Regions from separate parts of the Chryseobacterium sp. CBTAP 102 genome, predicted to be linked through region 2. Evidence: riboswitches for the same ligand, from Rfam matches in the RefSeq annotation. Region 2 holds a riboswitch; the other holds the start of a gene.

Region 1 (4,441 bases), 180 kb from region 2:
TTTAAAAATTGATATTTAAAGTGAGACTATAATTTCGTTTAGGTAATGGATAAGAAAGCATGGTATAATAGGTTTCATTCAAAATATTATTTATTTTAAAACCTAGGGTATAATTTTTAAAGAAAGTTGTACTGACACCGGCATTCATCACAAAATATGGATCTAAGGCATCACTCTTGGTTTCATTAGAATCTGTATACGTTAATCCATTAAACATCCCTTGTACATACACCTTCACAAAGTCATACTGATAGTCTATGTTTCCAATAAATTTATGAAGAGGCACATACATAAGCTTCTTTTGAATATCAAGATCTGTTGACTTTGTATAAGAATATCCAAGATTAGATTTCAAAATATGTTTTCCAAGTTTTTTCTCAAATTCCAGTTGGGACTCCAGTCCATATGTTTCTACTCTATTGGTATTTGAAGCTCCATAATATCCGGCAGGAGTTCTTAACCATCGGATCATATCCCGGATATTCATGTAATAAGGAGTAACGGAAAGTTTAAAGTCTCCTATTTTAAAGTGGTTTCTTAATTCAAATTGGTAAGAAGTTTCCGGTTTTAAATTCATATTACCTCCCTGAGCCCAATACAAATCATTAAATGATGGTGCTCTGAAGTTTCTTGAAAAATTGAATTCAACATCATACCATTTTACAATATCCCATTTTCCTGAAAAAGAAAGCAGAACAGGAGAGCTGATATCTTCTACAAAATCTTTCTTGATTCCTGCTTCAAAACGCAAATCTTTCGTTGGAAAATAACGCAGTAATCCTGCAATAGATCCTGCACTTCTGTTAATATTTCCAATTCCTGAACTACCTGCTCCATTCCCTTTATTAATTTGAAATTCGCCGATAATATTAACATTCCACTTTGAATTCAGAAAATAATTAAAATCATTTTTCAGAATATAATTCTTCCCTACCCCTCCGCTGGTTTCAGCACCGTTAATATTACCAAAGTACTGAAAATTTTCCTCTGTATAGGCTGTTTTGAATGAGTTACTAAATTTTATGGTACTCCAATCCCAGGAAAGTAAACTTCGGGTATTCTGAGTTTCATATTTTGTTTTGTTTTCCAAATCTCCAAAATGAACAGGATAATGTTGTTGCCCATTAAAAAATTCTGATATCCAGGAAATCTGATGATGCGGAGCAATTTTATAGGCTGTTGCTATATTGATATTCGTATTATAATATTGTCCGTTATCATTACTGTAAGTTTTTCTTTTATCCACCTCAACCTGATAATCATTTTTACTTATTGAGTGATTGCCAGAAACTTTAAAAGTGAACTTATCATTACTGTAAGAACCTTTTACAAAATTATTATAGGTATTAAAAGAAGCGGCTTCTGAAAATAATGAACCATGGAAACCTTTATTAAAATCAAGGGTATTATTCAGGTGAATACTTCCCCCGATAGCACCACTTCCATAGATTACACTTCCACCACCAGCTTTTATACCAATCTGATCATAGCCGAACAAAGCAATATTATTGATATCTCCTTGTCCTAAAAAATTAGAATTGATATTAATTCCGTTCCATAAAAATGCAGTCTGCTGGGCGGTAGTTCCTCTGAAAGAAGGGGAAGAAACAGCACCACGCCCGTTTTCTTTGATATAAACCTGTGACTGAAATCTCAGGAGTTCTGAAAGGTTACTGGAGTTTTTCCCGGCCTCTTCTGCCGAAATTGTTTTTACGGGATGAAAAAGCTTCACCCTGTTCATCTGGTTGTCGAAGACATAAATAGTGTCAATGGTTTTCTCTTGTCCAAAAAGAAAACAGCCATAAGATGAAAAAAGCAGTACTAAAGATCTTTTTATATCCATTCCTTTTTACTTTTCCTCCGAAAGCAATATGTTTTTATAATTACAACTCTGGCAGGTCTCCTGACTTTCGCATTCTGCACCTTCCCGTTATATACAGTGGTTTTTTGCAGAAACTTTTGTTGCGATTTACAGTTGCGGGGACAGTCCGGGAGTTACACCCGATTCCCTTTTCATTCCAAAATACTGGAAACCAAAATTTTTGCAAAGATAGTTTTTTATGTGTATATGCCAAAAAATAGGGATTAGAAACAGATAGTATCTTTTAAGACCGGGAAATCCTTTCTCAGGAAAACGCCAGATTCAAAATTTGATGGGAAATGAATAATAAAATAGCTGCTTCCAGTTGAAAGCAGCTATATATCATGAAATAACGTTTAATTAATTATTTACCAATAACTTCGGTAATCGGGTTTCCTACATTTCCGCTTGGGAACTGAATTTTCAATAGAGAAGATACTGTTGGAGCAATATCTGTCATATGATATTCCTTATTGCTTTCTCCCTGTTTTACTCCCCATCCCATAAAGATCAACGGAATATGAGAATCGTAAGAATTCCATACGCTGTGTGTAGTTCCTGTTTTAGAATATGGCGGAAGCATAGAGTCATGAGAAATTAACTGGATATCTCCACTTCTCTGTCTGTTGATTCCATTAATAATTCTTTGTTTGATTGGCTCCGGAATGCTTGACTCCTGAACTTTGTCTACAGAAACAGCATATAAAACGGCAGGATCTTTCTCAATTTCTTTTACAGCAAAGTTTCTTACATCATCCAGCTCAAGCTTATTGTCTGCCAATACTTTTCTGTCGAAATAAACCTGGTAGTTATCAATGGCATTAACCAGTTTATCTGCCCCAAATTTCTCTTTCAGTTTCTGGTTCAGATTCTTTTCCGCATCTTCTCCGAAGAAACCTGTCGGGATTTTATGTTCTTTAAGGAATCCCACAGAATGTGCTCCACCATGGTCGGCAGAAAGGAAAACGGTATACTCTCCTTTTCCTACCTTTGAATCAAGATACTTGAAAAATTCAGCTAGATCCTGATCTAATCTGATATAAACATCTTCCACTTCAATAGAATTCGGTCCGAATTTATGGCCTGCATAATCTGTAGATGCCAGGTTGATGGCTAAAAAGTCTGTGATATTATCTCCACCCAGTTTTTCACCTTCTACAGAAGCTTCTGCCAGTTTCAATGTCAATGTATTTCCGAAAGGCGTATAACGGATGTTATCTTTTTTAGTCTGATAGTCTTTTGCTAAATTACTGTAAGGGAAAGTAGGTGTTTTTGCACTTCCCAGCAACCCTTCCCAGGGAGAATTGTCCGGTGCACTTTCTGTATATTCATTGATTGGAAGTAAAGTATTCCAGCCATTGGCTACTAATTTTTCAGGAAGATTCTGAGAATTGAATGATTTTACCCATTGCGGAAGATCATTCATATACCATGTACTGGTAATGAAATTCCCTGTACTGTCATCAAACCAGAAAGCTCCGTTTGGAGTATGTCCTGCTGGAAGAATGGAAGCACGGTCTTTCAAGGAAACCCCCACTACTTTTCCCTGGAAATTTGTTGCCAGTCTCAATTCGTCAGTTACTGTGGTAGACCAAAGATTTTTAGGAGAGTGGCTTCCCGTTTTTATATTGGCAGTTCCTACCGGCTGAACGCTGTCATCTGCAGTACAATAAACTCCTTTACCCGTTTCTTTATCCGTCCAGTCGTTTCCTGCAATCCCGTGAATTGCCGGTACAGATCCCGTATAGATACATGTATGTCCCAAAGCCGTAATGGTAGGAACATAAGGAATATGTACATTATTTAAAGAATATCCTGTATTCAAAAGTCTTTTGAAACCATCATTTCCATATTTACCATAAAAACGGTATAAATAGTCCCAACGCATCTGGTCTACTACCAGACCCACAACTAATTTGGGTCTTTCAAGTTGGGTATTTCTGTTCTTCTGTGCATTGATTGTAACTACGGAGAATAAAGTAGCTGCCGCAATTGAAATGTTCCTAAGCATCCAAGTAAATTTTATTGGTGACAAATTTAAGGGTTTTGAAAGTTTTGGAGTGTGAAATTTTATTTAAATTTGATTATTGTACAATTATCAACCAATCTTTTATGATTTTAGGTGTATACTGGTATTTCAAATTCCCGGATCATTTATATGACTTTCAGTTTTTCAAATTCTATCCGGGACTTGGAGGGCACGCCGATACCCCAGCTGAATTGACCGCCAGAATACAGGTGGAAAATACAGATGATTTTGTCCATCAGCTGGAATCGCTAAAATCAGGTTCCAAAAGAACATATTTACACCTGAATATCGATGAAAATCAAATCGTCATCAATATCGATGACTATATGCTTTTTGATTTCCACTTTCAGTTTGCATTAGAAATAGAAAACCTATTAATTCGGGAAAATGCTTTATCCGTGGGTTTCAGCATTCCTTTTACCATTCAGTCCACCAAAATTTTTGCTCCGGAAAGGGAAGAATTCAAAAATATAGAACACCGTTTCATTCAGATGGTGGGTTCTGACTTCAAAAAAAGTAATGCAGAAAATTATGCTGCCAGAATTGATTGC
Region 2 (4,441 bases):
CTCTTTTTACCCAGGTATGTAAAAATCAAAAACCTGATTCCTCTTTTTTGCAATCAAAAGAATACTGAACTACTTTTTACTTCAGAATTCATACAGCCTTTCCTCCATGAAAAACCTAAAAACCTTTCTAAAGGTGAACAGAGAATTATTGAAACCCTGATGATTATTTATTCTGAAGCCCATTTTATTTTACTGGACGAGCCATTCCATAGTCTTTCTCCAAAGGTTACTGAAGAATTAAAGAAAAATATACTGCGGGAGTCAGCACATAAAGGTTTCATTATTTCTGATCATAATTTTAAAGATGTTCTGGATATTTCTGAACGTATATTTCTGCTTTCAGACGGTCATCTGAAACAAATACAAGATTTAAGTGAACTGCAGCGGTATAATTATCTTCCGAAAAGCATTTAATTTATATATTTGGAAGATCAAAAAAATTTCATGATGACTTTCATAAACAAAGCATTCTATTTATCCGCTATCAGTATCTTATCTATAACCTTTGTAAAGGCACAGACAAAAGTTCCTTTTGGAGTGGTAAAAGCTGAGGAAGGATATGCTAACGTACGTGTACATAAAGACGATTACCGAAAAATTGTAGACAAGATCCGTATGCGCAAAGGAGATGTATTTGTTTATGTAAAACCGGCTCCGGGAGAAACAGAATGGATCTGGATCAAATATCCGGAAAAACAGGATGACGACAAGCCTTTTGTACGGTATGAAACTCTTGATAAAGAAGGTATGGTGAATAAAGGGCGTATTGCATATGTGGACCAGCTTCCCGCCTATACTCCATCTAAATCTAAAAATGGAAGATCCCTTATTTTCACCGACAATTCGGATCCTAAAATCCCTACTGCCCAAAGAAGCAAAGTGGTGATTGATATTTATCCTTCCAATGCAGGATACCGTAAAAAGGAAAAAGATGCGGATGGAAAGATTCTTACCATTGATAAAGTAAAACCGTGGGGAATTGGAAATGACCTTCCTGAAGGAATGACCGAAATCAAATCCATCAGAGTGCAGCAGCCCGGAAGAGGATCTGTTTTTGTAAGAGAAGCTATCAAAAATATGTTCCAGCCTACCATGGATTTTGAGAAAGTAGGAGTAACATCTCTTGACAATGATAATATTTTTCTTTATATGATCAATGGTTCAGGAGAAAACAGATATACTACCCTGTGGACAATTAAGAAAGGAAGAGTAATCAGCCAGATTATTTATCATAATCCGGAATAAATTCATTATTTTTGCATTCGAAAAGTTTTTACGCTTATTCATCACAGAAATTGGTTCTGCATCACTGCAGATTAAAAGGGAACCGTGTGAAAATCACGGACTGTCGCGCAACTGTAAGTAACTGAAGTCTTTATCAAAGATCCACTGTGCGAGGTATGGGAAGGAGATAAATGATGTTACAAGTCAGGAGACCTGCCTTTTTCTTAAACATGTAACTTTCGCGATTTGAAGTTGTATTGATCTGATGGATTGTTTCAGGAATTCTGTAAGTTCCTGTCATTATTCTGTTGTTTCCAATCATTTCTTATCGCTTTAATTAATAATGATATATGACTACAGAAGAAAGAATTGAAGCATCCGAAACCAGAATCTTTAAAGCGGTTTTCCCTAACACTACCAATCATTATGACACTCTTTTCGGAGGTACAGCCATGCAGCTGATGGATGAAGTAGCTTTTATCACAGCAACCCGTTTTGCCAGAAAAAGAGTGGTAACCGTAAGCAGTGATAAGATTGATTTCAAAAAACCTATTCCTGCCGGAACCATTGTGGAACTGATCGGGAAAGTTTCATACGTGGGAAAAACCAGTATGAAAGTGAATGTTGAAATTTACACTGAACAGATGTATTCCTATGAAAGAGAAAAAGCTATTGTAGGTGATTTTACTTTTGTAGCCATCGATGAATTCAAAAAACCAATTCAGATACTATAAATAAATTTCGGGCGGCCTTTGGCCGCCCGAAATTTTTCCATTCAAAACAATCTATTTACGTATTGACGATAATGATTGGAATTCATTCAGGTTTTCTTTAATTTAGGCCTCAGGAAATTTTTTACCCTTTTCCTAAAACTATAGAAGAACTAATATTACATGAAAAAAATTATTTTAATCATTACACTCATCCTTTCAGTATCACTAACAGCACAAAAAGACGTCAAAATTGAACTCCCGGAAAGTTATGAATTGGGAAATATCATTTTAGCACTCACAGAATACGGTAAAACAGATCCATATGACGTCCAGAAAATCCCTCCGTATTATGATGAAATCATGTCTTATTTTGAGCCTGTAAAAGATCATCCCCTATTAAAAAAAGTAAACTATTCCAGAAAAGACTGGAAAAAATTCTTAGGTTTTCGAACCGATTTCTATGCATTTTCTTTTGATGAAAGTGGTTTACTTAAAAGAGATTTCCCATTCAATTCATTTGGTCCCAAAGAAGTAGATGAAAACCTGGAACTAATTAATGATTTTGTGAAGAAATCGAATTATAGAACCTTTTATAAAAATCATCAGCAGTTTTATAATACCATCATCTCGAACTACAAAGAGTATTATTACATCAATGACACCTATGCTTTTTTGGATAAAATAGCAGCAAGACCAGCCAATGAAGGAGATAAGAAATATGTTATCGCCATTTCTCCTCTGGTAGGCGGACAGAATTGCCATAGAGACATCAACAGTTCATTAACCGTTGACTTCCCTGATATCGGACAAGATCTTATCCTTGGAAATTTAAAAAATAATATTGCCCGAAGACTTCTGGATAATCACACCGTATTTTCAGAAATAGATCATGGTTATGTTAATCCTGTTTCAGATCAGTATTCAAAGGAGATAACGGAAAGCTTCAGTCTGGCGAAATGGGATAAGAAGTCAGGATATCCGGGTATCAGTTCATTCAATGAATATATGACATGGGCTGTTTACGATTTATTTATCAAAGAAAAATTTCCAAAGGAAAAAACAGACAGCCTTTCTGCGATCTATCACAAAGTGAATATCCGACGTGGATTTATTGCACAGACCCTGTTTTCTGAAAAGGTTGCAGAGCTTTATAAAAAGGAAAAGAAGCTGGAAAAATTATATGTCCCATTATTAAAATGGACGAAGAAAATAGGAAACAAAATTTCTCAGCCATCCGTTGTGAATGCCAATAACAAAGATTTTGAAAAAGCTGATCTCAACAATATAGTGGTACAATTCACGGAGCCTATGAAAAAAACACAGACTCTTCAACTGAGATTATTCGAATATGTAGATGGAAAAGAAACCGGTAATACAATAATTACCGTGAAAAACCCGGTGTGGTCCAAAGACGGAAAACAGGTGAAATTTAAACTGGAAACTACTTACAGGAATTTTGAAATGAGGTTTTATGTATGGAACAGTATGGCTGGATTTTATTCGCAGCAGGGAGTTTTATTAAACCCTGATAACTATTTATTGCTGGCCTCATAAAAATTCATGAGATATCCATAAAAAAAGACACTGCCCAATCAATAACCGGACAGTGTCTTTTTTTTTATTATTTCAACACTTTTTCCGTTTCCAGACTTCTGTTTAAAAGAAGTTCAAAAGCCTCTCCCATTTCATCCGATGCTCTGCTGATAGCATTTTCAAGCATATTTCGGATTTGTTTTTCTGTTACTCCTGCTTCCGTCCAGCTCTTTCCTGTAGTATGGGAATTTAAAATAAACGGCATAATCCTGTCGATCCCGCAGGCAAAAATAGCATCCGGTGTTGTCTCTTCTTCAAACTCAAGCCACAGGTTAAAAAATTCTGTACGTAAAGGCTCATCCAGAATTCCAAAGATTTTTTGGGCTGAAGCTTTCTCTCTTTCAAATTTTCCTACCATTGCTTTTTCATCAAAAATAAAAGTATCTCCCGCTTCAATCTCCACAAGATCATGAATGGAAAGCATTCTTATCACCCTTAATAAATCAATATCTGCACGGTTTTTAGCATACGGATAAAGGATCTGGGCAAGAATGATAATCTGCCAGGAATGTTCCGCCGTATTCTCTCTTCGGGAATCATCTGCATTATAATTTCTTCGCTGTACATTTTTAAGTGCATCCACTGCAAGAATAAAATTGATCTCTTTCTGAATTTTCATTTTACTTTTCTCTGTTATATTGTTCTGAAGAGCATACCCTGTGGTTACCCGTTTATTATTTATCTTTTCTTTTGTAAGTACTTTTAGATTTACTTTTTACAAATGATTTAGGTGTTTTTATTTCTAACAAAAATACGAATACTGATACGGACCTCAAAATCAGATAATGAGTAATGAATGATAGCTGGTTACTTTTCTTTTCTCTTCATTTCTTTCATTCTTACTTAAAATTTAAGTGTTTTTTTCACCATTTTTCATTCAAATCTATTTCCAATAAATTTTAAACGAAAAT

What was found. A riboswitch is a leader RNA that binds a small molecule or an ion and turns the genes downstream of it on or off. The one in region 2 is predicted to bind cobalamin.
Region 1: another riboswitch for cobalamin. It lies ahead of C8D70_RS06680 (TonB-dependent receptor plug domain-containing protein); the one in region 2 lies ahead of C8D70_RS05945 (acyl-CoA thioesterase).

What each region holds. Positions count from the first base shown of each region.
Region 1 covers NZ_QICX01000003.1:327,423-331,863, forward strand. Annotated here, with positions in the region: gene C8D70_RS06680 (TonB-dependent receptor plug domain-containing protein) at 2-1,843, opposite strand; cobalamin riboswitch at 1,876-2,053, opposite strand; gene pafA (alkaline phosphatase PafA) at 2,226-3,872, opposite strand; gene C8D70_RS06690 (hypothetical protein) at 3,974-4,441, shown strand, end outside.
Region 2 covers NZ_QICX01000003.1:148,974-153,414, forward strand. Annotated here, with positions in the region: gene C8D70_RS05935 (ATP-binding cassette domain-containing protein) at 1-414, shown strand, start outside; gene C8D70_RS05940 (hypothetical protein) at 445-1,245, shown strand; cobalamin riboswitch at 1,280-1,460, shown strand; gene C8D70_RS05945 (acyl-CoA thioesterase) at 1,575-1,958, shown strand; gene C8D70_RS05950 (DUF4932 domain-containing protein) at 2,118-3,491, shown strand; gene C8D70_RS05955 (HD domain-containing protein) at 3,559-4,149, opposite strand.